4 regions of the Streptomyces sp. NPDC045968 genome follow, and region 1 is predicted to be linked to each of the others. Evidence: riboswitches for the same ligand, from Rfam matches in the RefSeq annotation. Region 1 holds a riboswitch; each other region holds the start of a gene.
The links. A riboswitch is a leader RNA that binds a small molecule or an ion and turns the genes downstream of it on or off. The one in region 1 is predicted to bind cobalamin.

Region 2: another riboswitch for cobalamin. It lies ahead of AC07FA_RS00565 (ABC transporter substrate-binding protein); the one in region 1 lies ahead of cobN (cobaltochelatase subunit CobN).
Region 3: another riboswitch for cobalamin. It lies ahead of AC07FA_RS06940 (CbtB domain-containing protein); the one in region 1 lies ahead of cobN (cobaltochelatase subunit CobN).
Region 4: another riboswitch for cobalamin. It lies ahead of AC07FA_RS05455 (cobalamin biosynthesis protein); the one in region 1 lies ahead of cobN (cobaltochelatase subunit CobN).

Annotation. Positions count from the first base shown of each region.
Region 1 is NZ_JBWKLF010000003.1:631,498-639,074, forward strand. It holds gene AC07FA_RS12540 (precorrin-2 C(20)-methyltransferase) at 1-524, opposite strand, end outside; gene AC07FA_RS12545 (precorrin-8X methylmutase) at 527-1,153, opposite strand; gene cobG (precorrin-3B synthase) at 1,210-2,586, opposite strand; cobalamin riboswitch at 3,148-3,296, shown strand; gene cobN (cobaltochelatase subunit CobN) at 3,364-6,969, shown strand; gene AC07FA_RS12560 (lysyl oxidase family protein) at 7,135-7,577, opposite strand, start outside.
Region 2 is NZ_JBWKLF010000001.1:134,429-142,005, reverse strand. It holds gene AC07FA_RS00580 (putative leader peptide) at 1-56, opposite strand, end outside; gene AC07FA_RS00575 (ABC transporter ATP-binding protein) at 147-914, opposite strand; gene AC07FA_RS00570 (FecCD family ABC transporter permease) at 911-1,951, opposite strand; gene AC07FA_RS00565 (ABC transporter substrate-binding protein) at 1,948-2,940, opposite strand; cobalamin riboswitch at 2,978-3,133, opposite strand; gene AC07FA_RS00560 (M67 family metallopeptidase) at 3,147-3,569, opposite strand; gene AC07FA_RS00555 (amino acid permease) at 3,684-5,114, opposite strand; gene AC07FA_RS00550 (DUF2017 domain-containing protein) at 5,443-6,027, opposite strand; gene clpS (ATP-dependent Clp protease adapter ClpS) at 6,076-6,384, opposite strand; gene AC07FA_RS00540 (nicotinate phosphoribosyltransferase) at 6,474-7,577, shown strand, end outside.
Region 3 is NZ_JBWKLF010000002.1:270,842-278,418, reverse strand. It holds gene AC07FA_RS06975 (type B 50S ribosomal protein L31) at 1-88, opposite strand, end outside; gene rpmG (50S ribosomal protein L33) at 152-316, opposite strand; gene AC07FA_RS06965 (DUF6480 family protein) at 446-667, shown strand; gene AC07FA_RS06960 (VOC family protein) at 760-1,146, opposite strand; gene AC07FA_RS06955 (metallophosphoesterase family protein) at 1,375-2,331, shown strand; gene AC07FA_RS06950 (4'-phosphopantetheinyl transferase family protein) at 2,328-3,023, shown strand; gene AC07FA_RS06945 (histidine phosphatase family protein) at 3,063-3,626, opposite strand; adenosylcobalamin (AdoCbl) riboswitch at 3,739-3,887, shown strand; gene AC07FA_RS06940 (CbtB domain-containing protein) at 3,891-4,106, shown strand; gene AC07FA_RS06935 (CbtA family protein) at 4,132-4,905, shown strand; gene AC07FA_RS06930 (GNAT family N-acetyltransferase) at 5,041-5,556, opposite strand; gene AC07FA_RS06925 (SDR family oxidoreductase) at 5,737-6,483, shown strand; gene AC07FA_RS06920 (SDR family oxidoreductase) at 6,540-7,436, shown strand; gene AC07FA_RS06915 (TetR/AcrR family transcriptional regulator) at 7,471-7,577, shown strand, end outside.
Region 4 is NZ_JBWKLF010000001.1:1,246,324-1,253,900, reverse strand. It holds gene AC07FA_RS05475 (alpha/beta hydrolase) at 88-1,215, opposite strand; gene AC07FA_RS05470 (class II aldolase/adducin family protein) at 1,295-1,954, opposite strand; gene AC07FA_RS05465 (inorganic phosphate transporter) at 2,232-3,488, shown strand; gene AC07FA_RS05460 (hypothetical protein) at 3,508-3,738, shown strand; cobalamin riboswitch at 3,809-3,998, shown strand; gene AC07FA_RS05455 (cobalamin biosynthesis protein) at 4,103-5,047, shown strand; gene AC07FA_RS05450 (cobyric acid synthase) at 5,044-6,714, shown strand; gene AC07FA_RS05445 (putative cobaltochelatase) at 6,711-7,577, shown strand, end outside.

The sequences.
Region 1 (7,577 bases):
GTCCCCGGCAGGATCGTCAGCACCTCCTCGCCCTCGACGAGCGGGGTGCCGAGGCGGGCCGCGGCGGCGCTGACGGAGGTGACACCGGGGATGACCTCGGTGTCGTAACGGTCCGCGAGCCGCTTGTGCATGTGCATGTACGAGCCGTAGAACAGCGGGTCGCCCTCGGCCAGCACGGCGACGGTGAGCCCGGCGTCGAGATGCACCGCGAGGCGGGCCGCAGCCTCGGTGTAGAACTCCTCCAACGCACCCCGGTAGCCGCCCGGGTGGTCCGTGGTCTCCGTGGTGACGGGGTAGACCAGCGCCTCTTCGATGTGGTCGGCACGGAGGTGCTCGGCCGCGATGGAACGGGCGATGGAGCGGCCGTGCCGGGCGCTGTGGTACGCCACGACGTCGGCCTCGGCGATGACCTGGACGGCCCGTACGGTCATCAGGGACGGGTCGCCCGGGCCGAGGCCCACGCCGTACAGCCGGCCGGTGGACCGGGGGCCGCGCGTGCTGTCCGTGCTCTGCTGGGTGGTCACGGTCACTCCTCCTCGCTGGCGATCGCGTTGAGGGCTGCCGCGGCGATCGCGCTGCCGCCTCGGCGGCCGCGCACGATCATGTGCTCCAGGCCGGACGGGTGGGCGGCCAGGGCGTCCTTGGACTCGGCTGCTCCGATGAAGCCGACCGGCATGCCTATGACGGCTGCGGGGCGCGGGGCGCCCTCCTCGATCATCTCCAGCAGCCGGAAGAGGGCGGTGGGCGCGTTGCCGACGGCGACGACGGCGCCCTCCATGCGGTCCCGCCACAGTTCGAGGGCTGCGGCGCTGCGGGTGGTGCCCATCTTCGCCGCGAGCTCCGGCACGGACGGGTCGGACAGGGTGCAGACCACCTCGTTGTCCGCGGGCAGCCGCTTGCGGGTGACACCGCTCGCGACCATGGCCACGTCGCAGAGGATCGGCGCGCCGGACCGCAGTGCGGCACGGGCGTGCGCCACCGCGTCCGGGGAGAAGGCGAGATCGCGTACGAGGTCGACCATGCCGCAGGCGTGGATCATGCGGACGGCGACCTGGCTCACGTCGGCGGGCAGCCCTGCCAGATCCGCCTCCGCGCGGATGGTGGCGAAGGACTGGCGGTAGATCGCCGGTCCGTCCTTCTCGTACTGATGCACAGTGCCTTCGCTTTCTCTGTCGGGATGAGGGGGACGGCCGGGGTGATGGCGGTCCGTCATGAGCGGGCGCCGGTGGCGGCTTTGCCGCGGGCGCCCCGGGCCGTGGCCACCGCGGTGGCCAGGGAGATCGTGTCCGGCGGCACGGTCACCGGATCGTGCGGGCCGTCATCGCGTACGACGGTGATCCGGTGGCCGCCTTCGGGGGTGGCGACCACGTCGACCCACTCCCCGTGCGGGTGGCCGCACCGGCGCTCGCACCCGGACCAGTACACGGGCAGCCGCCCCGGCGGGCCGACGGCGGCCGCCGCGTCGGCCCGTACGTCGGCCAGCGACTTGGCGCAGCCGGGCCGCCCGATGCAGGCGCCCACGCCGGTCCACGGGGAAGCGGGGCCGGTGATCAGACCGGCCGCGTCGAGCTCGGCGAGCAGTCCGGTGGCCCGGTCCGCGGGCGCGCCGGGCACGATGACGCCGCGCCACGGGGTGAGGCGGAGCTCGCCGGCGCACCGGCGGGCGGTTTCGATGAGCAACTGCCACTGGGCGGGGCCGAGACGCCCGAGCGGTACGCCCGTGGAGAGGGCGACCGTGCCGTGCCGGCCGACGGGGCCGGGGGTCGGCGGGGTCGCCCGCGCGGGGCGGGGGGCTTCTGCGGTGGTGATCCCGCCGAGTTGCCGTGCGATGCGGGCGGGCAGTGCGGTACGGATGTCGTCGGGCAGGTCCTTCACGCGCCAGGCGCCGGAGGGCCGGGCGGCGTCCAGGAAGGTCTCCGCGGCGAGGAGGGCGGCGCGGGGGGCGTCCGCGGCGGGCAGGCGCAGGACGGTGTCGCCGGCGCCGATCCGCAGCAGGGCGGTGCCGCGGTCCGCGGGGTCTGTTCGTTCGGGGTCCGCGGGGCCCGCGGGGTCCTCTGGGGCCGCGGTCAGGGTGACATCGGCGCCGAGGGCGTCCACGTCACCGCGGCCGTCGTCGAGGGCGAAGAGGAAGCGGCCGGAGAGGGCGGTCGCGCTCTCGCTCCGGCACAGCAGCCGGTCCAGCTCGGTCAGCCACGGGCGGATGTCCGGCAGCCCGCGGTCGTCGAGGCCCGAGAGGGGGGAGGCGACGATGTTCCGTACGCGTTCGTGGCGTTCGGAGGGCAGGAGTCCGGCGGTCCCGAGCAACTGGGCCAGTTCGGGGCCGCAGTCAGGGGCGAGACCGCGGAGCTGGGCGTTGCCGCGTGACGTGAGATGGAGGTCGCCGTCACCGAGCCGCCGGGCCGCTTTGTGCAGGGCCTCCGCCTGAATGACGGTCAGGACCCCGCCGGGTATCCGGACCCGGGCGAGCGCGCCGTCGTCCGCGCGGTGCAGCCGCAGGGTGCCGGGGCAGGCATCACCACTGCTCCGGGCACAGGCGGCGCCCTGGGACCGGGGCGAAAGGGCGGATGCGGACATGGCGGCGAGCATACCGACCATCACACCGGCGCCGGCGGGGCCCGGCGAGATGCCGGACCGGACGCCGAACGGTCCGCGAGGTCCGGTGGGCGGGGCGGGGCCCTCCGGGGTCTCTGCCCGAAACGGGCGCGGCACCCGGAAGCCGGACGAGACCGGCAGGTACGCCGGCTCCGTGCGGGGCCCCGCACGCCCCCTCGGCCGGTCCGGGCGACGCCCGCCGTCCCCCTTCGCCGAGGAGGTCCGCCCCCAGCCATTTTTCCGGCCACCTGAGGACGCGGACCCCGGGGCCGTACCGGGCGTCCGTACCCGGCCATTTTTCCAGCCAGGCGGGAGGGGGCTCGGCTCAGTCCACAGACCGGCCTCAACCGCCGAACGGGCTGAGACCGCGCGACCTATGACGACAACCCGAGCTTGGCGGCCAACGCCTCCAAGCCTGGCGGCCCGCCCACCGCCCCCGGCCTGTCCGGCGCTTGAGGGCGAACCCCCGCCCCGGCCCCGGCCGACCAGCGCCCCGTCCGGCGCCGAGGACAAGATCCCGGGCGCCCCCCATCCGCCCACCCCCGCCGCTTAGGATGCACACGGCGGTCACTCGGACCGCCATCGCCAGACGGCGACAGGGGAGGAAGCCCGGTGAGATTCCGGCGCGGTCCCGCCACTGTGAGCCCGGCCGAGACCCGGCCGAGCGAGTCAGGAACTCCCTTTCCCGAATGCCCGGACACGTCCGGGCGGGGGGAACCCCATTCCGACACCGCCCGGGGCGTGGACACCCCGAGGAAGGCCTGACGCAGCATGATTCTGCTTCTGTCGACGTCCGACACCGACCTGCTGAGCGCCCGCGCATCGGAAGGCCCGGTCAGCTACCGCTACGCCAACCCTTCCCGGCTCACGCTCGACACCCTCCCGGAGCTCCTCGACGGCGTGGACCTCGTCGTCGTCCGTCTGCTCGGCGGCATACGCGCCTGGCAGGAGGGCCTCGACCAGCTGCTGGCCACCGGCCGCCCCATCGTCGTACTGACCGGCGAACAGGCGCCCGACGCCCAGCTGATGGCCGCCTCCACCGTTCCCATCGGCATCGCCGCCGAGGCGCACGCCTACCTCGCGCACGGCGGCCCCGCCAACCTGGCGCAGCTGGGCCGGTTCCTGTCCGACACCGTCCTGCTCACCGGCCACGGCTTCGACCCGCCCGCCCCGGCCCCGGCCTGGGGTCCGCTGGAGCGGACCGCCCGCCGGCCCGCCGAGGGCGCGCCCACCATCGCGGTGCTCTACTACCGCGCCCACCACATGAGCGGGAACACCGCGTTCATCGACGACCTCTGCTCGGCCGTCGAGGACGCGGGGGCCCGCCCCCTGCCGCTGTACGTCGCCTCGCTCCGTACCCCCGAGCCCGAGCTCATCGACGCACTCCGCGCCGCGGACGCCATCGTGACCACGGTCCTCGCGGCGGGCGGCACCCGGCCCGCCGAGGCGTCCGCGGGCGGGGACGACGAGTCGTGGGACGCGGGCGCGCTGACCGGACTCGACGTACCGATCCTCCAGGCGCTCTGCCTGACCGGTTCGCGCAGCGACTGGGAGGACAACGACGAGGGCGTGTCCCCGCTGGACGCCGCCAGCCAGATCGCGGTCCCCGAGTTCGACGGCCGACTGATCACCGTGCCGTTCTCCTTCAAGGAGATCGACGAGGACGGCCTGCCCGCCTACGTCGCGGACGCCGAGCGCGCGGCACGGGTCGCCGGAATCGCCGTACGGCACGCGCGCCTCCGTCACATCCCGGCCGCCGAGAAGCGGATCGCGCTGGTCCTCTCCGCGTACCCGACCAAGCACTCCCGTATCGGCAACGCGGTCGGCCTCGACACCCCCGCCAGCGCCGTTGCACTCCTGCGCAGGCTCCGGGCGGAGGGGTACGACTTCGGCCCCGAGGAAGAGATCCCCGGCCTCGTCTCCGGCGACGGCGACGAACTGATCTACGCCCTGATCGAGGCCGGCGGCCACGACCAGGAATGGCTCACCGAGGAGCAGCTGGCCCGCAACCCGGTCCGTATCCCGGCGGCCGACTACCGCCGCTGGTTCGCCACGCTCCCCGCCGAACTGCGCGAGGCCGTCGAGCGGCACTGGGGCCCGGCACCCGGCGAGATGTTCGTGGACCGGTCCAGCAACCCCGAGGGCGACATCGTGCTCGCGGCCCTGCGCCGCGGCAACCTGCTCATCCTGATCCAGCCGCCCCGCGGCTTCGGCGAGAACCCGATCGCGATCTACCACGACCCCGATCTGCCGCCCTCGCACCACTACCTGGCCGCGTACCGCTGGATCGCCGCGTCCGCCGAGGACAACGGCTTCGGCGCCGACGCGATGATCCACCTCGGCAAGCACGGCAATCTGGAGTGGCTGCCCGGAAAGAACGCCGGTCTCTCCGCGGCCTGCGGCCCGGACGCGGCCCTGGGTGACCTGCCGCTGGTGTACCCGTTCCTGGTCAACGACCCCGGCGAGGGCACCCAGGCCAAGCGCCGGGTCCACGCCACCCTGGTCGACCACCTCGTGCCGCCGATGGCCCGTGCCGACAGCTACGGCGACATCGCGCGGCTGGAGCAACTCCTCGACGAGCACGCCCAGATCGCGGCGATGGACCCGGCGAAGCTCCCGGCGATCCGCGCCCAGATCTGGACCCTCATCCAGGCCGCGAAGCTCGACCACGACCTGGGGCTCGAAGACCGTCCCGAGGACGAGGGCTTCGACGAGTTCATCATGCATCTCGACGGCTGGCTCTGTGAGATCAAGGACGTCCAGATCCGCGACGGTCTGCACGTCCTGGGCGGCGCCCCGACCGGCAAGGAGCGCGTCAACCTGGTCCTGGCGATCCTGCGCGCCCGCCAGATCTGGGGCGGAACGTCGTCGCTGCCCGGTCTGCGCGAGGCCCTCGGCCTCGACGAGTCGGCTGCCACCCGCACCGCGGCCGACGAGATCGAGGAGCAGGCCCGCGCCCTGGTCCAGGCGATGGAGGACGCGGACTGGGACCCGTCGGCAGTGGCGGCGGTGGCCGCGGGGCAGCCGCAGGCGGTCGCCGACATCCTCGACTTCGCCGCCCGCGAGGTCGTGCCGCGCCTCGCCGCGACGACCGACGAACTCGACCACACCGTCCACGCGCTGAACGGCGGCTTCGTGCCCGCCGGCCCCTCCGGGTCCCCGCTGCGCGGTCTGGTCAACGTCCTGCCGACCGGCCGCAACTTCTACTCCGTCGACCCGAAGGCCGTCCCCTCCAAGCTCGCCTGGGAGACCGGACAGGCACTCGCCGACTCGCTGCTGGAGCGCTACCGCAACGACAACGGCGACTGGCCCACCTCGGTCGGTCTGTCGCTGTGGGGTACGAGCGCGATGCGTACGGCGGGCGACGACATCGCCGAGGCGTTCGCGCTGCTCGGGGTCCGCCCGGTGTGGGACGACGCCTCGCGCCGTGTCACGGGCCTGGAGCCGATCCCGTACGAGGAACTCGGCCGGCCGCGCATCGACGTCACGCTGCGCATCTCCGGTTTCTTCCGCGACGCGTTCCCGCACACCATCGGCCTGCTGGACGACGCGGTACGGCTGGCCGCCTCACTCGACGAGCCGGCCGAGCAGAACTACGTACGCGCGCACACCCAGGCCGACCTGGCCGAGCACGGCGACGAACGCCGCGCCACCACACGTATCTTCGGCTCCCGTCCCGGTACGTACGGCGCGGGTCTGCTCCAGCTCATCGACTCGCGCGACTGGCGCACGGACGCCGACCTCGCCGAGGTCTACACGGTGTGGGGCGGATACGCGTACGGGCGCGAGCTGGACGGTCGCCCCGCGCGGGACGAGATGGAGACCGCGTACAAGCGCATCGAGGTCGCAGCGAAGAACACCGACACCCGTGAGCACGACATCGCGGACTCGGACGACTACTTCCAGTACCACGGCGGCATGGTCGCCACGGTCCGCGCGCTGAAGGGCACCGCCCCGGAGGCGTACATCGGTGACTCGACCCGCCCCGAGACCGTCCGGACACGGACGCTGGTCGAGGAGACCTCGCGCGTCTTCCGGGCCCGGGTGGTCAACCCCAAGTGGATCGAGGCGATGCGCCGCCACGGGTACAAGGGGGCCTTCGAGCTGGCGGCGACGGTCGACTACCTCTTCGGGTACGACGCGACGACGGGCGTGGTCGCCGACTGGATGTACGACAAGCTGACCGAGACGTACGTCCTGGACCCGACGAACCGCGAATTCCTCCAGCAGGCCAACCCCTGGGCGCTGCACGGCATCGCGGAACGCCTCCTGGAGGCCGAGTCGCGCGGTATGTGGGCGAAGCCCGACCCCGCGGTCCTCGACGCCCTGCGCAAGGTCTTCCTGGAGACGGAAGGCGATCTGGAGGGCGAGGACTGAGCCCGGCCGCCCGCGCGGCGGCGTACGGACGCCGGAGTCGTCCCAACCACCTACGGACGCCGGAGTCGTCCCCCCCCCCACCTGACGACGCAGCGGCCCCCGGAACCATCAGGTTCCGGGGGCCGCCGTATGCCGTGAGCGCCGGTTATGTCGGGAGGGCCGACGTCAGTTGGCGTTCACCAGGTCGTGCGCGGGCACCTTCACCGTGCGCGCGCCGGGCGTGCCGCCGAGGACCACCTTGCGCAGGGCGCTGTTGTTCTTGAGGCTGGTCTCCTTGAGCCGCTTCTCCGGGTTGGCCAGCACCTGGATGTAGTAGGTGCCGTTCGCCAGGTTGGTGATGTCGAAGGACTGGCCCGGGAGGTCCTGCGTGTACGTGTCGCCCGAACCCACGTCGAGCACCTCGCGCACGGAGATCGAGTTCTCCTGGCCGCACGCCGTGGACAGGTCGGTGTTGTCCGGGTGCCAGTTGGCGTTCTTCACCGTGTAGTCGACGGCGTCGGTGTTGGCGAGGCAGAACGCTTCCTTGCCGCTGCGCACCTGCTCCTTCTTGTCGGCCTTCAGCAGCCGGTAGCTGGCGAAGTCGGTGAAGTGCCAGTGCTCGTGACCGG
Region 2 (7,577 bases), on a different contig from region 1:
AGCCGCGCGACGAGCAGCATGCCCGGCGTCTTGTCGCTCACGTCATGGAGAACCATGCGGTCATCGTATCGATTCCCCCCCGGGAAACCCGAGTGTGATCTCGCATGATGGATGCGAAGTGTTCACTGTGTGGACAGAGCGGGCCGTCAGGGAAGGTAGACGACGGTCGGCGCGCCCGTCGTGGGGTGCTTTGTGACCTCTGCCGTGACGCCGTACACCGCGCTGAGCAGCTCCGGAGTGAGGACGTCCGCAGGGGTGCCGGAGGCGACGACCCGGCCGGCCTGGAGTACGTAGACGCGGTCGCAGTAGTACGCGGCGAGGTTGAGGTCGTGCAGGGCGAGGAGGTTCGTCGTGCCGAGGTCCCGGACGAGGGACAGGATCTCCAACTGGTAGCGGATGTCCAGGTGGTTGGTGGGTTCGTCGAGGACGACGAGTGACGGCTGCTGGACGAGTGCGCGGGCGACCAGGGCGCGTTGGCGTTCCCCGCCGGAGAGCGAGGCGAACGTACGGGGGGCGAGTGCCGTGATGCCCACGCGGTCCAAGGCCTCGGTGACGAGGGTGTGGTCGGCCGCGGTGTCCGTTTCCCAGAAGCGCTTGTGCGGGGCGCGTCCCATGGTGACGACCTCGCGGACGGTCAGCTCGAAGCCTGCCTGGCCGTCCTGCGGGACGGTCGCGATCCGGCGGGCCCGGGCCTTGACGGGGAGGGTGGCGAGGTCGTCGCCGTCCAGGAGGACCCGGCCGTGGGTGGGGCGGAGGGTGCCGTACACACAGCGGAGGAGGGTCGTCTTGCCGCTGCCGTTGGGGCCGACGAGGCCGACCGTCTCGCCGGGTGCGGCGGTCAGGTCGACGGAGTCGACGAGGTGCCGGCCCTCGCCGGTCCCGTACGAGAGGCCCTCGGTGCGCAGGGTCGTCATGCGGGCGCTCCTTCGGGGCGGCGGCGCAGCATCCAGAGGAAGAACGGGCCGCCGGTGAGGGCGGTGAGGACGCCGACGGGGATGTCCTGGGGTGCGGCGACGGTACGGGCGGCGAGGTCGGCCAGGACGAGGAAGACGGCGCCGCCGAGCGCGGCGACGGGCAGCAGCGCGCGGTGTCCGGCGCCGACGGCCATCCGGGCCATGTGCGGCACCATCAGGCCGACGAAACCGATCGCTCCGCTGTACGCGACGAGGGCGCCGGTGAGGAGGGATACGAGGACGAAGACGGCGGCCCGGAAGCGTGCGGTGTCGAGCCCGAGGACGGTGGCGCCCTCCTCGCCGACGAGCAGCAGGTCCAGGGGGCGGGCGATGGCGAGGAGCAGGGCCGTACCGGCGACGAGGACCGTCGCGGGGAGGGCGAGCATGTCCCAGCGGGCCGAGCCGAGGCCGCCGAGCGTCCAGTAGAGGACTTCCTGGAGGTGGTCGGCGCGGGCGGAGGTGACCAGGATCAGGCTGGTGAGCGCGGACAGGATGTAGGAGACGGCCACTCCGGCGAGGACGAGCCGGTTGGTGGTGAGGCCGGAGCCGCCGCGGGCCAGGGTGTAGACGAGCAGGAGTGAGCCGAGGGCGCCCGCGAAGGCGGCGGCGGGGAGGGTGACGGTGGTGGCGCGGCCCGCGCCGACACCGAGGACGATGACGAGGACGGCGCCGGTCGACGCGCCGGAGGAGACGCCGAGGAGGAAGGGGTCGGCGAGCGGGTTGCGGACCAGGGCCTGGAGGACGGTGCCGATGACGGCGAGTCCGGCGCCGACGACGATGCCGAGCAGGACGCGGGGCAGCCGTACGTCGAGGACGATGGTACGGAAGGGGCTCGGTCCGGCCCGCCCGGTGAGGATGTCGAGGACCTGGCCGGGCGGGATGCGGACGGAGCCGAGTGCGAGGGCGGCGACGACGGCCGCACCGAGGACGGCGGCGAGGACGCCGACGACCAGGGTGCGGCGCAGCCGCCGACGCGTGTCGGGGGTGCGGCAGCTCACTGTGCGGCGGCCGTCTCCGGGTGGAGCTGGGCGGCGAGGGCCGTCACGGCCGCGGGGGCGCGGACGCCGAGGACCGCGTCGGAGAGCGGCAGTACGGCGAAGCGCTTGTTCTTGATCGCGGGGACGTCCGCGAGTGCCGGGTCGTCCAGGAGGCGCTTCTTCTTCTGGGCGACTGTGGTGGCGCCGTAGTCGTAGATCAGGACGACGTCGGGTTCGCGGGCGACGACGTTCTCCCAGGAGGCGTCGCCGAAGGGCTTGTCGAGGTCGGCGAAGACGTTCCGGCCGCCGGCCCGGGTGATCATCTCGTTGCCGATGCCTTTGCCGCCCGCGGTGAAGGCGGTCTTGTCGCCGCTGTCGTAGACGAACACGGAGACGGGGTCGACGCCCTTGAGCTTCCCGGCCGCTGAGGCGTTGGCGGCCTTCGCGTCGCGGATCCAGCGTTCGGCGCGGTCGGTGACGCCGAAGGTGCGGCCGACCTCACGCACCTCCTCGTAGAGGGTGTCCATGGCGGTGTCGCTCGTACCGCAGTACTCGGTGTTGAGGCGGCTGTCGATGCCGGACTTCTTCAGGGCCTCGCGGCTGCGGCCGTCGCTCGCGGCGAACGCGGAGGCGTAGCCGCCGTAGACGAAGTCGGGTGCGGCGGCGAGGAGCTTCTCGTAGGAGGGGTACTCCTTGGCCAGGACCGGGGTGGCCGCGTACTCCTCCGCGTACTTCGGCAGGACCTCGTCGTCGAGGTAGGCGGTGCCGACGAGGGTGTCGGCCAGGCCGAGTTCCAGCATGACTTCGGTGACGTGCTGGTTCATGGTGACGACGCGCTTCGGGGGCGCCTCGTACGTGGTGGTGACACCGCAGTTGGTGACGGTGTACGGGAAGCCCGGCGCCGCTTTCGCGTCCATGGGGGTGTTCTTCGCGTCCGCGGTGGAGCAGGCGGTGAGGGCGAGCGGGAGCAGCAGCAGGGCGGCTATGAGCGCGGGGGTGCGCCTGGACATGGCGGGCCTCTCCGGGGGATTTCCGCGTCCCCTGGTCGATGCGAGAAGGCGGCAGGCCAGTTCCTGACTTCCGTTCCCCGTCCGGGAGACGACTCTCCCGGGGGTTCGGCCACAGTGGCGGGACCGTGCCGGATTCGCACCGGCTTCCTGGTTCCTGCCGCCTCGTTGGTCTGCGTGCAGTCTGTCAGACCGCGCTCACGGACGGGTCAGTACGCCTCGACGACCTTGACGTCTTCCTCCGTGATCTCGCCGTCCACGATGCGGTACGAGCGGAACTGGAAGGGGCCCGCGTCGTCGGTGTCCGCGGTGGAGACCAGGACGTAGTGGGCTTCGGGCTCGTTGGCGTACGTGAGGTCGGTGCGCGAGGGGTAGGCCTCGGTCGCCGTGTGCGAGTGGTAGATGATCACGGGCTCCTCGTCGCGGTCGTCCATCTCGCGGTAGAGCTTCAGCAGGTCGCCCGAGTCGAACTCGTAGAACGTGGGCGAGCGGGCGGCGTTGAGCATGGGGATGAAGCGTTCGGCGCGGCCCGTTCCGGCCGGGCCGGCGACCACGCCGCACGCCTCGTCGGGGTGGTCCGCTCGGGAGTGCGCGACGATCTGGTCGTACAGCGCCTGGGTAAGGGTCAGCATGGCGTTCAGGATATGCATGAGGGCCCGCGCGTACCGGGGAGTGGTACGGGCGGGCCCACATGGTGGACGGGGCCGTTGGGGCGGCCGGGCGTCCGGGGAGGCCTTCGGGCGGGGTCAGCGCTTGACGAAGGCGGTGTTCTCGGGGTTGCGGGCCTTGAGCACCAGGTAGGAGACACCGAGGATCAGGGCCCAGAGCGGGGCGCAGTACAGCGAGATCCTGGCGTCCTTGTCGACGGCCATCATGACGATGACGAGGCCGATGAAGGCGAGCGCGAACCAGCTGGTGAAGGGGGCGCCGGGGGCCCTGAAGGTGGACTGCGGCAGCTCACCGCGGTCGGCCTTGGCGCGGTAGCGGATCTGGCAGACCAGGATCATGATCCAGGCCCACATGCCGGAGATGGTCGCGAAGGAGACGACGTAGTTGAACGCGTCGCCCGGCCACTGGTAGTTGATCCAGACGCCGACGAGCATCAGCGCGGCGGAGAAGGTGGTGCCCACCAGCGGAAGGCCGTTCTTCGTCAGCTTGGTGAACGACTTGGGGCCCTGGCCGTTGAGTGCCAGGTCGCGGAGCATGCGGCCGGTGGAGTACATGCCGGAGTTGCAGGAGGAGAGCGCCGCGGTGAGGACGACGAAGTTGACGATGGCGGCGCCGACGCCGAGACCCATCTGCTCGAAGGCTTCGACGAACGGCGAGACGCCCGGCTTGAACGTGCTCCACGGCACCACGGAGAGGATCATGATCAGCGCGCCGACGTAGAAGACGGCGATGCGCCACGGCACGGTGTTGATGGCCTTGGGCAGGACGGTCTTCGGGTCCTTGGACTCGCCCGCGGTGACGCCGACGAGCTCGACGGCGAGGAAGGCGAACATCACGATCTGGAGGGTCATCAGCGTGCCGCCGATGCCCTCGGGGAAGAAGCCCCCGTCGTTCCAGAGATTGGCGACGGTGGCGGTGTCCCCGGCGTCGGAGAAACCGATCGTGAGGACGCCCGCGCAGATCAGGATCATGCCGATGATCGCGGTGACCTTGACCATCGAGAACCAGAATTCGAGCTCACCGAAGAGCTTCACGGAGATCAGGTTGGCGCCGTACAGAATGACCGTGAATACGAGCGCGGACAGCCACTGGGGAATGTCCCACCAGTACGTCATATAGGTGGCGGCGGCCGTGACCTCGGTGATTCCGGTGACGACCCAGAACAGCCAGTACGTCCAGCCGGTCACGAACCCGAAGAACGGGCCGACGAATTCGCGGGCGTACTCGGAGAAGGAGCCCGACACCGGGCGGTACATGAGGAGTTCGCCCAGGGAACGCATGATGAAGAAGATCACCAGGCCTGCGATGGCGTAGGCCAGGATGAGGCTGGGCCCCGCCCGGTCGATGGCCTTGCCCGCGCCCAGGAAGAGTCCGGTGCCGATGGCTCCGCCGATGGCGATCATCTGGATCTGCCGGGCTCCCAGACCGCGCTGGTATCCCTCGCCCGATGTTTCGGCATGCGCGGGCTCCTGGCCCGCGTGCCCGTTGTCGACCTGTGCCGATGTCATGGGTGGTGCGCCTTTCTCCACGCCGATCCGCGCCCTCGCAGGCTGCGGATCAGGTCCTGATCCCCCCGGATATGGATGGAGTGCCGCCGGCGTTCGGCCGGCCTGTAGCGCCCCCGGGGACAGGGGTGGCGTCCCCGGGCGGTCGTGAAGATTTATCACGCATACCCGGGCGGCCCAGGAGTCATCGTGTGGCACACACCACAGGAAAAAGCGGACAAGCGTTTCCAGGCGCAGCAAAAAAGGCCATTCAGGTGACGGGATCGTTATTCGGATTTGAGCGTCCGTTGAGCGAACACCGCCGGCTCCGGCGCACACCGCACGCGCGGCCTTACGGCATCAGGGTCTCGACGAGCGTTTCCTGGAGGGCGCCGAGCCAGAGGTAGGCCATCACCATGGGCTTGCGCGGATCGCTGTCGGGAAGGCGGTACAGCGAGCCCTCCTCGCCACCGTCCTCGTCGGAGACCTCCAGACGGGTGCCGATGGTGAGCCGCAGGTCGTTGAGGGACCCCAGCCAGTTGTGGCACTCGTCGGCGGTGAGCCGGAGCACGGCGCCGCCGTCCCCGACGGGCGAGAGCGCGTCCAGGGTCCTGATGACGGTGAGGGCGTCGTCGCGCTTGCGGGAGCGCAGGTCGTTCTCGGTGAAGCGGCGGAATTCGGCGGACGCCTCCCGCAGCTCCTTGTCCTCGTCCCCGTACGCCTCGGGGAAGAGGCGGGCCAGGGCGGGGTCGGACGGCGGTTCGCTGGGGCCCTCGGCGAAGAGTGCGGCCAGCGGGTCCTCGCCCTCGGCGGGCTCGTCACCCGGACCGATCAGTTCCAGCAGCTGGACGGCGAGGGAGCGCAGGATGGCGATCTCGACCTCGTCGAGCGCGACGGCCGCGCCGCCGCCGGGGGTGGCCTCGAAATGGCCGGCCATGGATTCTCCGATGGTGGGGCGGAAGGAGGGGCGGGGTCGACGGCGAGGCTAGTTGCGGTCCTGGGTCAGCGTCGCCCAGAGGCCGTAACCGTGCATGGCCTGGACATCGCGCTCCATCTCCTCGCGGCTCCCGCTGGAGACGACGGCGCGGCCCTTCTGGTGGACGTCCAGCATCAGCTTGTGGGCCTTGTCCTTGGAGTAACCGAAGTACGCCTGGAAGACGTAGGTCACGTAGCTCATGAGGTTGACCGGGTCGTTGTGCACCAGCGTCACCCAGGGGACGTCGGGCTCGGGGACGACGGAGGTCTCCTCGGCCGATTCGGGACGTTCGATCTCTACGGGGGCAGCAACGCTCACCTACCCCATGCTGCCACCCGGGAGGGCTCATCGCACAAACGGACCCTACATCTCGTCACTTTGACGAAATAGGGGGTAGCATCCGTGTCATGAACTCAGCGGACCTTGGGCGACGGGTCGGTGTGCCGTCGACCGCACTCTTCACCGACCAGTACGAGCTCACGATGGTGCAGGCCGCACTGAAGGCCGGTACCGCGGACCGGCACTCGGTGTTCGAGGCATTCACCCGGCGGCTGCCCGAGGGGCGGCGCTACGGAGTGGTCGGAGGCACCGGGCGGGTACTCGACGCGGTGGAGAACTTCCACTTCGACGACGAGATGCTGACCTTCCTCCGCGACCGGAACGTCGTCGACGCACCGACACTCGAATGGCTGGCCGACTACCGCTTCAGCGGTGACATCTGGGGCTACCCGGAGGGCGAGGTGTACTTCCCGGGCTCGCCGATCCTGCGGGTCGAGGGCTCCTTCGCCGAGTGCGTGCTGCTGGAGACGGTGATCCTCTCCATCCTCAACCACGACTCGGCGATCGCCGCCGCGGCCTCCCGGATGTCGGCCGCGGCCGGTGGTCGCGGCCTGATCGAGATGGGTGCCCGGCGCACGCACGAGCTGTCCGCGGTGGCGTCGGCGCGCGCCGCGTACGTCGGCGGCTTCGACACCACGTCCGACCTGGCCGCGGGCTTCCGGTACGGCATCCCGACCGTGGGGACGAGCGCCCACGCCTTCACCCTGCTCCACGACACGGAGCGCGACGCGTTCCAGGCCCAGGTGGACTCCCTCGGCCGGAACACGACCCTGCTGGTCGACACGTACGACGTGACCGAGGCGGTCCGTACGGCGGTGGAGATCGCGGGTACGGAGCTCGGGGCCGTACGGATCGACTCCGGCGACCTGCTCCTGGTCGCGCACCGGGTACGGCAGCAGCTGGACGAGCTGGGCGCCACCGAGACGAAGATCGTGGTGACGTCCGACCTGGACGAGTACGCGATCGCCTCCCTCGCCGCCGCGCCGGTCGACGCCTACGGAGTGGGAACCCAGCTGGTCACGGGCAGCGGCCACCCGACCTGCTCGATGGTCTACAAGCTGGTCGCCCGCGCCGGCTCGGCCGACCCCGCGGCCCCGCTGCGTCCGGTCGCCAAGAAGTCGCTGGGGGCCAAGTCCTCGGTGGGCGGCCGCAAGTGGGCCGCGCGCCGGCTG
Region 3 (7,577 bases), on a different contig from region 1:
TGAGAGTCGAGCGGGTGAGGAAGGCGAAGTCTGCGGCCTTGTCGCGGAAGACGACGGGGCCGTACGAGGGGTGGATTCCGGGCTTCATGGCGGTGTCCTTGGGTCGGGATCGGGATGGGGGCCGGGACGCGGGGGTCGAGGTGGGGAGGGATCAGCGTTCTTCGCGGAAGTCCACGTGTCGGCGGACGAGCGGGTCGAACTTGCGCAGGACGAGCCGGTCGGGATTGTTCCGCCGGTTCTTGCGGGTGACGTAGGTGTAGCCGGTGCCGGCGGTGGAGCGGAGCTTGATGACCGGGCGGAGTTCGGTGCGAGCCACGGCGACACTATATGGCAATGATTTCCATGTTCAAAAAGAAACCCCTCATCGATGCATGGCGGTCGCCATCACCCAAGGAAGATGGGGTGAATTCGGTGCATCTCTGTATAAATGGGTACGTGGGAAGGTATGAGCACTGGAAATCCCGACCCGGATCCGCGCAATACGCCCGGCCTGGAGCCCGGTGGGGGCGTCCCCACCGGTGACACGCCCCCGGCCGAAAGCAGTACGTCGGAGGCGGGGCCGTGGAACGAACCACCCAGGGGATGGGCGAAGGGGCCGCTGATCGCCATCCTCCTCGTCGCGGTGGTGGTGGCGGCCTTCTTCCTCGTCTACGCCATCCTCGTATGAGCTGCGCAGGTCACCCGGTACGTATGAGCTGCGCAGGTCCCCCGTGCGTCAGCTCCGGTGATCAGCCCGGCCGGTGCGCGCACCGACCGGTGTCAGGGGCGGTACCGCAGAGGGTGATCGGCGGGCACCTCGGTCAGCACGATGCGGTGGCCGTCGGGATCGGCGATCCACATCTCGATCAGGCCCCAGGGTTCGCGCAGCGGCGCTCGCAGCACGTGCACTCCGCGGCTCGCCAGTTCCTCGTGCGCGGCCTCGCAGTCGGCGACCTGCATCCAGAGACGGAGGGTCGCGGTCGGCAGGTCGTGCGACCGTCCGGACACCTCAAGGAAGCCGCCACCGAGGAAGTAGACCGTCCCGCGCTCCGGCCCGGTGCCGAATTCCCGGTACACGGCCAGGCCGAGAGCTTCTCCGTAGAAGTCCCGTGAGGCCTCTGGGTCACGCGGTCGAAGCAACACCCGGCTGCTCAGTACATGCACCATGAACGCGACCCTACGTCGATACTCGGCCACCCCGCGGGCTCCGCGTGCCGAGTCGTCCGCAAGTCACCCGAAGCCGCCACCCGCGACTCACGACCGGCCGCCCGCCAACACGGCGAACACGGAAGATCGCAAGCACGCTGACACCCACCCGTGAGACGGTGAATTCGAACGAACTCCGTACCTGCGGAACGGAGTCACGCATCGGCCGACAGATCGGGAAGCGCGTCCATGAGTCCTGCGAGCGAGCTCACCCCGGACGGCACCCGGCACTCCGCGCGGGGAGCGGGGCGGCTGCTTGCCGTGAGCGATCTGCATGTCGGAATCGCCGACAACCGGCCGATCGTCGAGTCTCTGCACCCGACGTCCGACTCGGACTGGCTCATCGTCGCAGGTGACGTGGCCGAGCAGGTGAAGGACGTGGCGTGGGCACTCGAACTGCTCGCGGGGCGGTTCGCCCACGTCGTATGGACCCCGGGCAACCATGAACTGTGGACGACCGACAGGGACGCCGTAGCGCTCCGGGGCCGGGCCCGCTACGACCACCTCGTCGAGATCTGCCGCACGCTCGGTGTGTCCACACCCGAGGACCCCTTCCCCCGCTGGCCGGGCCCGGACGGGCCGGTGGCGATCGCGCCCGTCTTCGTCCTGTACGACTACACCTTCCGTGTCCCGGGGACGACGACCAAGGAGGAGTCGTTGGCCCGCGCGCACGAAGCGGGCATCGTGTGCACCGACGAGTTCGTGCTGCACCCCGATCCGTACCCGACCCGCGACGACTGGTGCCGGGCCCGTGTCACGCGGACCGAACAGCGGCTGGCCGCACACGACCCGGACGTCCCTCTCGTACTCGCCGGGCACTGGCCGCTGGTGCGGGAACCCACATCGGTCATGTGGTATCCGGAGTTCGCCCAGTGGTGCGGTACCGAGCTCACGGCCGACTGGCACCGCAGGTTCAACGTGACGGCCGTGGTGTACGGCCATCTCCACATTCCCCGTACGACCTGGTACGACGGGGTGCGCTTCGAGGAAGTCTCGATCGGCTACCCCCGCGAGTGGCGTGAACGGGGCCACCCCAGAGGGTTGTTGCGCCAGATCCTGCCGTACGAGGAAGGGCCCGGCACTCCTGACGGGACACGCTTCGACGCGGACGGAACGGCCCGCACCGGGCAGAAGGAGACGTCGTGATCGACCGGCTCCTCCCTCCGTACGTGGCCAGCGCCGCGACCTGTGAGGAGAACGCCCCCGCCGGAACCCTCTTCCCGGAGGAAGAGGCACTGGTGGCCACGAGCGTGGCGAAACGGCGGCACGAGTTCGCCGCGGCCCGCGCCTGCGCCCGTACGGCGATGGCTGCTCTCGGCCTGCCGCCGACTCCCGTGCTGCGCGGTCACCGGGGGATGCCGCTGTGGCCCACCGGATTCGTCGGCAGCATGACGCACTGCGACGGCTACCGCGCGGCAGCGCTGGCGAGAGCGGAGGATCTCCGCGGACTAGGGGTCGACGCCGAACCCAACGCGCCACTGCCGTCCGGCATTTGGGAGATCGTCTCACGCCCCTCGGAGCGGGAACGGCTCCCGGCGCGGCTCGACGTGGCGGGACAGGGGTCCGGCACCGACCCGGACCGGGTGCGGGCGGTTCACTGGGACCGGCTGCTGTTCAGTGCCAAGGAGAGCGTGTTCAAGACGTGGTTCCCGCTCACCCGCACCGAACTCGACTTCGACGAAGCGGACATCACCTTCCACCGCACCTCTGCGAGCGCCACAGAAGGCACCCTCACCGCGACACTGTTGCGGACCGCGCCCGGAATTCCACGGGTGCTCACAGGGAGATGGCTGGTTCACGACGGCATCACGGCCACGGCGGTCACCCTGCCCGTCTGATGCTCCTTCGGCGTGTGCGGCGCTCAACGGCGTCCGTACTCACAGTGCCTGACCGCACCTCAGATTCCAGCGGCCGTTACGGCCGCTGAGCTCTGTGAGGGTCAAAGGCGGCACGTCGAGGCGCCAGAACGCCTCCGGGGGCAGGCCGATTCCATGGACGATCGCGGCGCGCACGACTGAGGCTTCGGCGACGGCGAGCACCCGGCCGCTGTCCGCCGCCAGGCCGTCGAGCCAGCCGCCGACCCGGATGGACAGGTCCGACAGCGACTCGCCGCCGTGCGGAGCGGCGGACGGGTCGGTCAGCCAGGCCGTGACGGCCTCGGGTTCACCGGCGCTCACGTCGGACAGTCGTTCCCCGCGCCAGCGCCCCATGTCCCAGTCACTGAGGGAGGGTTCGGGAGCGGGACGAAGGCCGAGCGCCTCGGCGGTCCGCAGGCAGCGTTCGGAGCCCCCACTCACGTAGAGGTCCGCGCCCGGCACGCTGCCCGCGGCGGCACGGGCGCGACGTGTGCCGGCCTCGTCGAGGGGCGCGTCACCCTCGAACCGGGCCTCGCGCAGCGCGGCATTCATCGCAGGCGAGATCAACATCACTCGTACCGTCAATTCGCACTCCACTTTCCGCACCATGTCCGTTCCGACGCGCGACACATGGCGCGTTCGGGGTCCGCCGTCAGGCCGATTGCACCATGGCGGTGCCCAGCCACAGGCGATAGGGTCACGACGACCATGACGACGGTGTGACGGAAGCCGGTGAAAATCCGGCACGGTCGCGCCACTGTGAACTCGTATCTGATACGGGAAGTCAGACCCGGCACCGTCGTCTCAGGCACCACGATCGGGACGCGTGTTCCCACAGGAGGTTCTGTCATGGCACAGTCTGCTGCCACTGCCACCGGCGCACCCGCCATCACCCCCATCTCGCTGAAGGCCCTTGCACCTTGGGCGGCGTTCTTCGGCATCCTCATGCTCGTCCTGCTGTACTTCGTCGGCGCCGAGCAGGGTGCCATCTCGGTCATTGCCGGCGAAGGCGTCCACGAGTGGGTCCACGACGGCCGGCACCTGCTCGGTTTCCCCTGCCACTGAGATCCGATACGCAGGGGACATTCTCGTGAACTCCATATCTGTCAGGGCTGTGCTCGTCCGCGGGATGCTGGCTGGTCTCGTCGCGGGCGCGCTCGCCCTCGTCGTCGCCTACTTCCTCGGTGAGTCCCAAGTGGACGCAGCCATCGCGCTGGAAGCAGCCCATCATCACGACCACGGCGGCGGCGAGGAACTCGTCAGCCGCACCATGCAGGCCACCGGGGGACTCGCCACCGGCATCCTGGTGTTCGGCGTGGCGGTCGGCGGCATCGCCGCACTCGTCTTCTGTTACGCGCTCGGCCGCATCGGCGACTTCGGCCCCCGGGCCACAGCCGCCTTCGTCGCCGGCGCGGCGCTGCTGACGGTGTACGTCGTACCGTTCCTGAAGTATCCGGCAAATCCGCCGGCCGTCGGTGACCCGGGCACCATCGGACAGCGCACCGCCCTGTTCTTCCTGATGGTCGCGCTGAGCGTGCTGCTGGCCGTCGCCGCCGTCATCCTCGGCAAGCGGCTCGCACCCCGCCTGGGCAACTGGAACGCGTCGATCGCCGCGTTGGGCGGCTTCGTCCTGCTCATCGGGCTGGCCTATGCCTTCCTGCCCTCGTTCAACGAGGTCGGCAAGGACTTCCCGGCCACTCTGCTCTGGCAGTTCCGGCTGTCCACTCTCGCCATCCAGGCGACGCTGTGGGCGGCCTTCGGTCTCGTCTTCGGATATCTGACCGAACGCCTGCTGGAGCCGACAGCGGACAGCTCGCGCACGGGCACCGGAGCGGTGTCCCGGGCAGCGGGGGCGGTGAACTGAACGGTGGCAGGTGACCGGCCCGCCGGTCCCACGCGGCCCTGACTGATCCATACCGATCAACCACGCAACCCGCCGGGCGCTGCCCGGCGGGTTGCGTGGTTGTGGCGCGGGACCGCCGCCCGTTCATGAGGCTTGCTATGCGTCTTGCTGTGCGTCCCTTCCGGTCCAGTCGACCAGGTAGTGGTGCAGCTGGTCGTCCACCCCGACGAGCCGCATCCCGGCCGCTGTCATGACGCGGTGCGAGCCGATGTTGTCGAGGTCGGCGTCGCCCTTGACGGAAGCGACGCCTTGCGAGCGGGCGAACTCCAGCAGGGCGCGAAGCGCCTCGGAGGCGTACCCCTTTCCGCGGGCGCCGGGGGCCAGGCCGTAGCCGATGGTCACCTGACCGTTCTCGTCGGGTACGCCGTGAAATCCCAGGCCGCCGATCACCTGCCCGTCCTCGCGCAGCCTGATCTCGAAGGAGCCGAACGGCCGGGGGTCTCCGGCCGTCTCGCAGGTGCCGAGGTAGCGCCGAGCTCCGGACCTGTCGCCGACGGAGGGGTATCCGGGGGCCCACCGGGGATTGGCCCCTGGCTCGCTCTCCGCTATTTCTGCTGCTTCGACGGGGCTCATCAGGTGGAGCGCGAGGCGCGTTGTCACAAGGTCATCCATGAGTGGGGAAGTATCACGGCGCAAGGGCGGGGCGCATCCGAATATGCCCGGCAGGGGAGGGGTAGCGCTGACGAGTAACATCGCTATCGCGATGGGGTAGCGATGCTACGTGTCTGGTGTTAGCGTTGCTTCATGGGCTGGCGCAGGAAGCCGGCCCCTCCATCGCGAGGGAGCGTCGTCATGACTGAGCAGAACACCCCCGCCCGCCGGGTCGCCATCGTCACGGGGGGTTCGCGCGGCATCGGCCGCGCGAGTGCCGAACGGCTCGCGGCAGACGGCTTCGCCGTCGTCGTGAACTACGCGGGCAATCGCACCGAGGCGGAGGCCGCGGTCGCCGCCATCGTCGCCGCGGGCGGCGAGGCGCTCGCGCACCGGGCCGATGTGGCCGACGAGGTCGCTGTCGCCGCCCTCTTCGATGCGGCCGATGCGGCGTTCGGGGGAGTCGACGTCGTCGTCCACGCCGCGGGCGTGATGACGCTGGCACCTCTGGTCGACACGGACCTGGACGCCCTGGACCGGATGCACCGCACCAACATCCGTGGCACTTTCGTCGTCGATCAGCAGGCTGCCCGCCGTCTGCGCGAGGGCGGAGCGATCATCAACTTCTCCAGCTCCGTGCTGTCGCTGTCCCTGCCGGGCTACAGCGCCTACGCGGCCACGAAGGGTGCCGTCGAGGCCATGACGCTGATCCTGGCCCGTGAGCTGCGAGGCCGGGACATCACTGTCAACGCGGTCGCGCCCGGCCCGACCGCGACCGCCCTGTTCCTCGACGGCAAGGACGAGGAGACCGTGGCGCGGATGGCGGCGCAGGCACCGCTGGAGCGCTTGGGCACGCCGCAGGACATCGCGGAAGTCATCTCCTTCCTGGCGGGCCCTGCCCGCTGGGTCAACGGCCAGGTCGTGCGCGCCAACGGCGGCATCGTCTGAGGCGATCCACCCTCAACCCATCAGTCACGCCACCGACAGGGGATACCGGTACTGCCATGAACAAGGTCATCGTGATCACAGGTGCGGGTTCGGGTTTCGGCGCCCTCGCCGCGCGTGCCCTGGCCCGAGCCGGCCACACCGTTTACGCGGCGATGAGGAACACCACCACCCGCAATGCCGGACGCGTCGCAGAGGCCGCGGCGTACGCGACCGAGCACGGAGTCGACCTGCGCACCGTCGAGCTGGATGTGCTGTCCCAGGACTCCGCCGACTCCGCGGTCGCCGCCGTTCTCGCCGAGGCCGGACGTCTCGACGTGGTCATTCACAACGCCGGCCATATGGTCACCGGCCCCACCGAGGCGTTCACTCCCGAAGAGCTGGCCGCTGTTTACGACACCAATGTGCTCGGCACCCAGCGGGTCAACCGAGCCGCACTGCCGCACCTGAGAGCCCGGCGGCACGGGCTGGTCGTGTGGATAGGTTCCACCTCCACCAAGGGCGGCACCCCGCCCTACCTCGCACCGTACTTCGCGGCCAAGTCCGCCATGGACGCTCTCGCCGTCTCCTACGCCGCCGAGCTGTCGCGCTTCGGTATAGAGACCACCATCGTCGTCCCGGGCTCCTTCACCTCGGGCACGGATCATTTCGTCACCGGTGGCCATCCGTCCGACCCGACGGTGCTCGCGGCGTACGAGGAGCGGTACGCGGGGCTGATGGACCAGATATCCGGGCGGCTGGCCGACCTCGCTCCTGCCGACGCCGATGTGTCCCAGGTCGCCGATGCCATCGTGGAGGTTGTCGACACCGAACACGGCAAGCGGCCCTTCCGGGTCCATGTCGACCCTGCGGACGACGGCAGCGAGGCGGTCAGTGCCGTCGCCGACCGCGTGCGTGCGGAGTTCCTGACCCGCATCGGACTCGACGACCTGCTGACCCCCCGTGCGGGCGTCTGAACTGCGCAGGGCACCACTTGATAGCGTCCGTCCGATGAGTACACGAGCGCGCATTCTCGAGGTGGCGGCCGAGCTGGTCGCGGAGTCCCCGGACGGCGATGTCTCCACGCGTGCCGTGTGTGAGGCCGCGCAGGTGGGGGC
Region 4 (7,577 bases), on a different contig from region 1:
CCCGAAAGCCCAAACGGAAGCTGACTCGACGGTTTGTGGAGGCCTCCGGAGTGCCGCGCACCAACCGGGCCTATCGGTCACAACGTCTCACATCAGAGGGGTGAGGAAGCGCCGGAGCGTCTCCTCGTACCGTGCCGGGCCGGCATTCCACATCGCCGCATGCGGAGCCTGCGGCACGGCGTGCAGGGAGACCAGGCCGGGGCGGAGCTCGGCCAGGGCCTTCGACGCCGCCCACGGAGCCAGGGTGTCGTCGGGGCCGTGGAAGATCAGCGTCGGGACGCGCAGGGCCTCGGGCAGGGAGGTGTCCAGCAGCCCGGCGCCGTGGAGCCCGGTCTGGCCCTGGGCGGCACGGACCGCGAGGGGAAGCAGCGCGGCGGGGACGCCTCGGGCGGCGGCCAGGGCGCGCAGGGTGGCCTGCCAGTCGAGGACCGGCGAGTCGAGGACGAGACCGCTGATGCGGTCGCGGAGAGCGCAGTTGACGGCGGCGTGCAGGGCCATCGAGGCGCCGGTGGACCAGCCGTGGACGATGACGTTCTCGGCTCCGTAGCGCAGGGCGTAGCGGATGGCGGCGTCCAGGTCGCGCCATTCGGACTCACCGAGATGGCTGAGGCCGTCCGCGGGGCGGGGAGCCCCCGCGTCGCCGCGGTAGGCCAGGTCCAGTACGGGCAGCTGCTGGGCGTTCAGGAAGCCCATCAGGTTCATGGGGTGTTCCCGGGTGGCCCCGAGGCCGTGCACGGTGATGACCCAGGTGTCGCGGGGAGCGGGCACGAACCAGGCGGGCAGGGCGCCGAGCTCGCCGGGGATCTCGGCCTCTTTGAAGTCGAGCCCCAGGGCGCTGCCCGGGTCGCCGCTGTACAGCTCGGGAGTGATGCGGACCTTGGCGCCCGGTTCCAGGCTTCCGTGGACGACGCGCTCCAGCCGGCGGACGACGGTGTCGGCGCCGTGCCGCGCCTGTTCGATCACCGGGCCGACGACGGCGTGGACGCCGGGCCCCACCAGTCCGTACGTACCGGGGCGGAGCGCGGCGAAGGAGCGGGTCAGGGTGACCTGTCCGGCCGCCGTGGAGTGCACGGTGAGCCTGCGGTCGCCGGGGAAGGGACGTCCGGACGGCACCTTGAGGGCGGCGTCACTGGCATACCGGCCGGCGGCGACCGCTGCCGAGCCGACGCCGAGAATCGTGGTGACGGCCGCTGCCGTCGCTGTAGCCGGGCGCATGCTTCAGTGTCGTGGTACCCGCGGCTCGATGCCAGTGGGCGGGGCCGTCCGATGCCCGCGGGCACACCTCCCCGGGACCTCAGCGCGGCTGGCCGTAGCCCTTCAGGGCTTCCTCCACGTCGCTCAGCTGGGCCCTGGAGAGCAGGGTCGGCGTGTGGCCCGGCACGGAGCTCGCGGTGATCCAGAGCCGGCACAGCCATTCGAGCTGGGCGGTGCGGTCGAACGCCTCGTCGAGGGTGTCTCCGTAGGTGACCGTTCCGTGGTTCTGGAGCAGGCAGCCCGTGCGGTCGCGCAGGGCGGTGAGCATGTTCGCGGCCAGCTCCCGTGTCCCGTAGCGCGCGTAGGCCGCGGTGCGGACGGGGCCGCCGAGCATCGCGGAGGCGTAGTGCACCAGCGGGACCTCGGGGACGAGGGTGGAGACCGCCGTGGCGTGCACGGCGTGGGTGTGGACGACCGCGGCGGCGTCCGTGCTGTCGTATACGGCCAGGTGGAGCGGGAGTTCGCTGGTGGGCGCCAGGTCGCCGAGCACCTGGCGGCCTTCGAGGTCCACACCGACCGCGTCCTCGGGCCGGAGCCGGTCGTACGGCACGCCGCTGGGGGTGACCAGGACGACGTCTCCGACCCGGGCCGACACATTGCCCGAGGTCCCGACGACGAGGCCGTCGGCCGCCGTCCTGCGGGCCGTCGCGACCACGCCGTCCCAGGCCCGTTGGATCGCTTCCCGATGCTGATCGCTCATACGGAAATCCTATGAGTCCGGGGTGGACGGGCGCCGGTGAAGTGACTCAGGTGACCGGGATCTCTTCGGGGCCTGAAATTGGCCGAAATAGCACCCCAGCAGCCGGCGCGGAATGGCTTCCTCCAGGCGTGGGGCGGGCCGTGCCCCCCGACTCCCACACAAGCGGAGTGGCGGCACTCCGATTGGGGTCACCACAGCGCCCCGCCCAGTTCACCTTCCGTTCATCCAGGTTGCCTACGGTCCACGTGCCACTGACGTCGAGCGATTGCCTGGGTAAATGGAACACATCACACTGCTGCTTGCGATTGTGATCGTGACAGCTCTCGTGTTCGATTTCACGAACGGTTTCCATGACACCGCCAACGCGATGGCCACCACCATCTCGACCGGCGCCCTCAAGCCCAAGACAGCGGTGGCCATGTCCGCCGTTCTCAATCTGATCGGCGCGTTCCTGTCGGTGGAGGTCGCGAAAACGATCTCCGGCGGGATCGTCAACGAGGACGGCCTCAGAACCGAGGTCATCTTCGCGGCGCTCGTCGGCGCCATCCTGTGGAATCTGCTGACCTGGCTGGTGGGCCTGCCCTCCAGCTCCTCGCACGCTCTCTTCGGCGGCCTCATCGGCGCCGCGGTCATGTCGGCCGGCTGGTCCTCGATCGACGGCGGCACCGTCGTCACCAAGGTCCTGCTGCCCGCCATCGCCGCCCCGCTCGTCGCCGGCCTCGCGGCCCTGCTGGCCACCAGGCTGACGTACCGGATCAACCGGAAGGTCACCGACGAGGCGCAGCTGAAATCGACCGCCAAGGGCTACCGGGCCGGCCAGATCGCCTCGGCCGGGCTCGTCTCGCTCGCCCACGGCACGAACGACGCGCAGAAGACCATGGGCATCATCACCCTGGCCCTGGTCACCGGCGGCGTCCTGGCCCCCGGCTCCAACCCGCCGGTCTGGGTCATCGTCTCCGCGGGTGTCGCGATCGCCATGGGGACCTACCTCGGCGGCTGGCGCATCATCCGCACCATGGGCAGCGGCCTCACCGAGCTCAAGCCGCCGCAGGGCTTCGCCGCCCAGACGAGTGCGGCCACGGTCATCCTGGCCTCCTCCCACCTCGGCTTCTCCCTCTCCACCACCCAGTCCTGCTCCGGCGCCGTCATGGGCGCGGGCCTCGGACGCAAGGGCGGCGTGGTCCGCTGGTCCACCGCGACCCGGATGTTCGTCGCCTGGGGCCTGACCCTGCCGGCCGCCGGCCTGGTGGGCGCGGGGGCCGAGTTCCTCACCAAGCAGGGCAGCTGGGGTGTCGCCGTCGTAGCGGTCCTGCTCGTCGCGGGTTCCGGCGCCATCTGGCTGCTGTCGCGCCGCAAGCCGGTCGACCACACCAACGTCACGGACAGCCAGCACGCCGAGCCCGCGGGTGTCGTCACGATGGCCATGGCGGCCGTCACGCCGCCGCCCACCGGCACCGTGGCCATGGAGATCAAGTCCACCATCCCGGCCCCGGCCGGTACCACCGCCGACCCGGCCCACCCGGCCACGGTCTGAAGGTCAGGGAACTGCCACCATGAAAATCGACTGGGCGGCTCTCGCCTCCGTCTTCGGCGTCAGCCTCGTGGTAACCGTGGCGCTCGTCGGCCTCTTCACCCTCGGCATCATCGGCCTGTCCAAGCAGGCGGCACCGGCCCCGGCCGGCGGCCCCGGTGGCTCTCCCGCACTGGCCCGCACCGGCGCCTACCTCTGCTTCGGGCTCTGCGCCGCGGCGGTCGCCTACGGGATCTATCTGATCGTCGCCTGACCCGTACCATCCCCTCGCCGTTGACCTCCGTGGAGTCCCGCAGGTCAACGGCGAGTTGACGGGCGTTCGCAGAGCGTGGTGGACTGCCCGTGCCGTTTACGGCGACAGAAGAGGAAGCCGGTGCGAATCCGGCGCGGTCCCGCCACTGTCACCGGGGAGCACTCCCCCACACCGGAAGTCACGGTCCGCACGCGGACTGGAAGACCGGGGGAAGTGCCGATCCGGAAGCCAGGAGACTCTCGTCGCCGGTCACGTCGAACCAGGGCGCGGACCCTGAGTGAGGACATACGCCATGCCTGGCCGTTGTGCGCCCGATCCTGTGTCACCTGTCGCCAGAACGTCCCGTGCATCGGCGGGCTGAGCCATGCGTGCCGACCGCATCTTCGCGTACGGCGCCGCAGCCGGTCTGATCGGCGATCTGGTCCTGGGTGATCCCCGCCGGGGCCACCCCGTCGCCGTCTTCGGGCTGGCCGCCGCGGAGGTCGAGAACCGACTGTGGCGCGACCACCGCGGGTGGGGCGCGCTCCACACGCTGATCTGTGCCGGAGGCGCCGCGGGCGCCGCCGCGCTCACCGCCCGTGCCGTCCGCGACCGGCCCGCCCTCGCCGTCGCACTGACCGCCGCCGCCACCTGGTCCGTCATCGGCGGCACCACGCTGGGCCGCGAGGCCCGCGCCATCGGCGGCGCCCTCGCCGCCGGGGACATCGACATCGCCCGCGAACGGCTGCCGCATCTGTGCGGCCGCGACCCGCACTCCCTGGACGGGCCGCAGATCGCCCGCGCGGTGGTCGAATCCGTCGCCGAGAACACCTCGGACGCCGTCGTCGGCGCCCTCGTCTGGGGAGCGCTCGGCGGAGTGCCGGGCCTCGTCGGCTTCCGGGCCGTCAACACCCTCGACGCCATGGTCGGGCACAAGTCGCCCCAGTACCGGCGGTACGGCTGGGCCTCGGCCCGTCTCGACGACCTCGCCGGCTGGCCCGGAGCCCGCCTCACCGCCGCGCTCGCCGTCGCCGCCGGAGGCCGTCCCCGGGAGGCGGTACGGGCCTGGCGTGCGGACGCGGGCAAGCACCCGAGCCCCAACGCGGGACCGGTCGAGGCCTCGTTCGCGGGCGCGCTCGGCGTACGGCTCGGCGGGACCCTCGCGTACGGCGGCCGGGTCGAACACCGGCCGGTACTCAACGGGGCGGCCGGCCGCGCGGTGGAGACCGCGGACATCGAACGTGCGGTGCGGCTGTCGCGCCGGGTGAGTGCGCTGGCCCTCGGCGTCTGTGTGGCCGGACGGCTGATCGCGGGACGGAGACGGATATGAGCGGCGGACTGCTGGTCGCCGGGACCACATCGGACGCGGGCAAGAGCGTCGTCACGGCGGGGATCTGCCGCTGGCTGGTACGGCAGGGGGTGAAGGTCGCGCCGTTCAAGGCGCAGAACATGTCGCTCAACTCGTTCGTCACCCGCGAGGGTGCGGAGATCGGGCGCGCCCAGGCCATGCAGGCCCAGGCCGCCCGGGTGGAGCCGACCGCGCTGATGAACCCGGTGCTGCTCAAGCCCGGCAGCGACCGCTCAAGCCAGGTCGTCCTGATGGGAAAGCCCGTCGGCGAGATGAGCGCACGCGGCTACCACGGGGGGCGGCAGGAGTCGTTGCTCGGGACCGTCGTGGACTGCCTGGAGCAGCTCCGGGGCACGTATGACGCCGTGATCTGCGAGGGGGCGGGCAGTCCGGCCGAGATCAATCTGCGGCGTACGGACATCGTGAACATGGGCATCGCACGGGCCGCGCGCTTCCCCGTGCTGGTGGTCGGGGACATCGACCGCGGGGGCGTCTTCGCCTCGTTCTTCGGTACGACGGCCCTGCTGAGCGCGGAGGACCAGGCGCTGGTCGCCGGCTATCTCGTGAACAAGTTCCGGGGCGATGTCTCGTTGCTGGAGCCGGGCCTCGACATGCTGTACGAGCTCACGGGGCGCCGGACGTACGGGGTGCTGCCGTTCGCCCACGGGCTCGGCATCGACGAGGAGGACGGGCTGCGGGTGTCGCTGCGCGGCGCCGTACGGGAGTCCGCCGTCACCGCGCCGCACGGCGAGGACGTCCTGCGGGTCGCGGTGTGCGCCGTACCGCTGATGTCGAACTTCACCGATGTGGACGCGCTCGCCGCCGAACCGGGCGTCGTGGTGCGCTTCGTGGACCGGGCCGAGGAGCTGGCCGACGCCGACCTGGTGATCGTGCCCGGTACGCGCGGCACGGTGAAGGCGCTGGCCTGGCTGCGCGAACGGGGCCTGGCGGACGCGCTGGTGCGGCGGGCCGCCGAGGGGCGCCCGGTGCTCGGGATCTGCGGTGGTTTCCAGGTCCTCGGTGAGCACATCGAGGACGAGGTCGAGTCGCGGGCCGGGCACGTCGACGGGCTCGGGCTGCTGCCGGTCCGTATCCGCTTCGAGAAGGCCAAGACGCTGGCCAGGCCGGTCGGTTCGGCGCTCGGGGAGCCCGTCGAGGGGTACGAGATCCATCACGGGGTCGCGGATGTGCGGGGCGGGGAACCGTTCCTGGACGGGTGCCGGGTCGGCGCGGTGTGGGGGACGCACTGGCACGGGTCGCTGGAGAGCGACGCGTTCCGGCGCCGGTTCCTGGCGGAGGTCGCGCGGGCTGCGGGGCGGCGGTTCGTGGCCGCGCCCGACACGAGCTTCGAGGTGCTGCGGGAGGAGCAGTTGGACCGGCTGGGGGATCTGATCGAGGAGCACGCGGACACGGACGCGTTGTGGCGGCTGATCGAGGGCGGGGCGCCGGGAGGGCTGCCGTTCGTGCCGCCGGGGGCGCCGGTCGCGGCCGCGCCTGCGGCGGGTCTTTCCCTGCCCGCCCCTTCCCGTGACCGGGACTCCGCCCCGGACCCCGGTCCTCAATCGCCGGACAGGCTTGAACCGCCCCGGAACGCGGCTGTGAAGCCGGACGGGTCGCAAGTGACGCATGTCGAGAAGGAGACTTTGTGAGTACGCCGTATCCGTTCACCGCCATCGTCGGGCAGGACGATCTACGGCTCGGGCTCCTGCTGAACGCCGTCAGTCCGGCCGTCGGCGGGGTCCTCGTGCGGGGGGAGAAGGGGACCGCCAAGTCCACCGCGGTGCGGGCCCTCGCGGCGCTCATGCCCGAGGTCTCCGTGGTTCCGGGGTGCCGGTTCTCGTGTGACCCGGCCGTGCCCGACCCGGCGTGTCCCGACGGGCCCCATGAGAGCGCCGGCGGTGTGCCGCGGGCCGCGCGGACCGTCGAACTGCCCGTCGGGGCCTCCGAGGACCGGCTCGTCGGGGCGCTGGACATCGAGCGGGCGCTCTCCGAGGGTGTGAAGGCGTTCGAGCCGGGTCTCCTCGCCGACGCGCACCGCGGCATCCTGTACGTCGACGAGGTCAACCTGCTCCACGACCACCTCGTGGACCTGCTGCTCGACGCGGCCGCCATGGGTGCTTCGTACGTGGAGCGTGAAGGCGTCTCCGTACGGCACGCGGCGCGTTTCCTGCTGGTCGGGACGATGAATCCCGAAGAGGGCGAGCTCCGGCCGCAGTTGCTCGACCGGTTCGGGCTCACCGTCGAGGTCGCGGCCTCGCGTGACACCGATCAGCGGGTGGAGGTCGTACGGCGCAGGCTGGCCTACGACGACGACCCGGCCGGTTTCGCCGCCCGATGGGCGGACCAGGAGCGGGAGTTGCGCGAGCGGATCGCCTCCGCGCGCGCCCTGCTGCCCCAGGTCGTCCTGGGCGACGGCGTGTTGCGGCAGATCGCGGCGACCTGTGCGGCCTTCGAGGTGGACGGGATGCGCGCCGACATCGTCATGGCCCGTACCGCCACGGCGCTGGCCGCC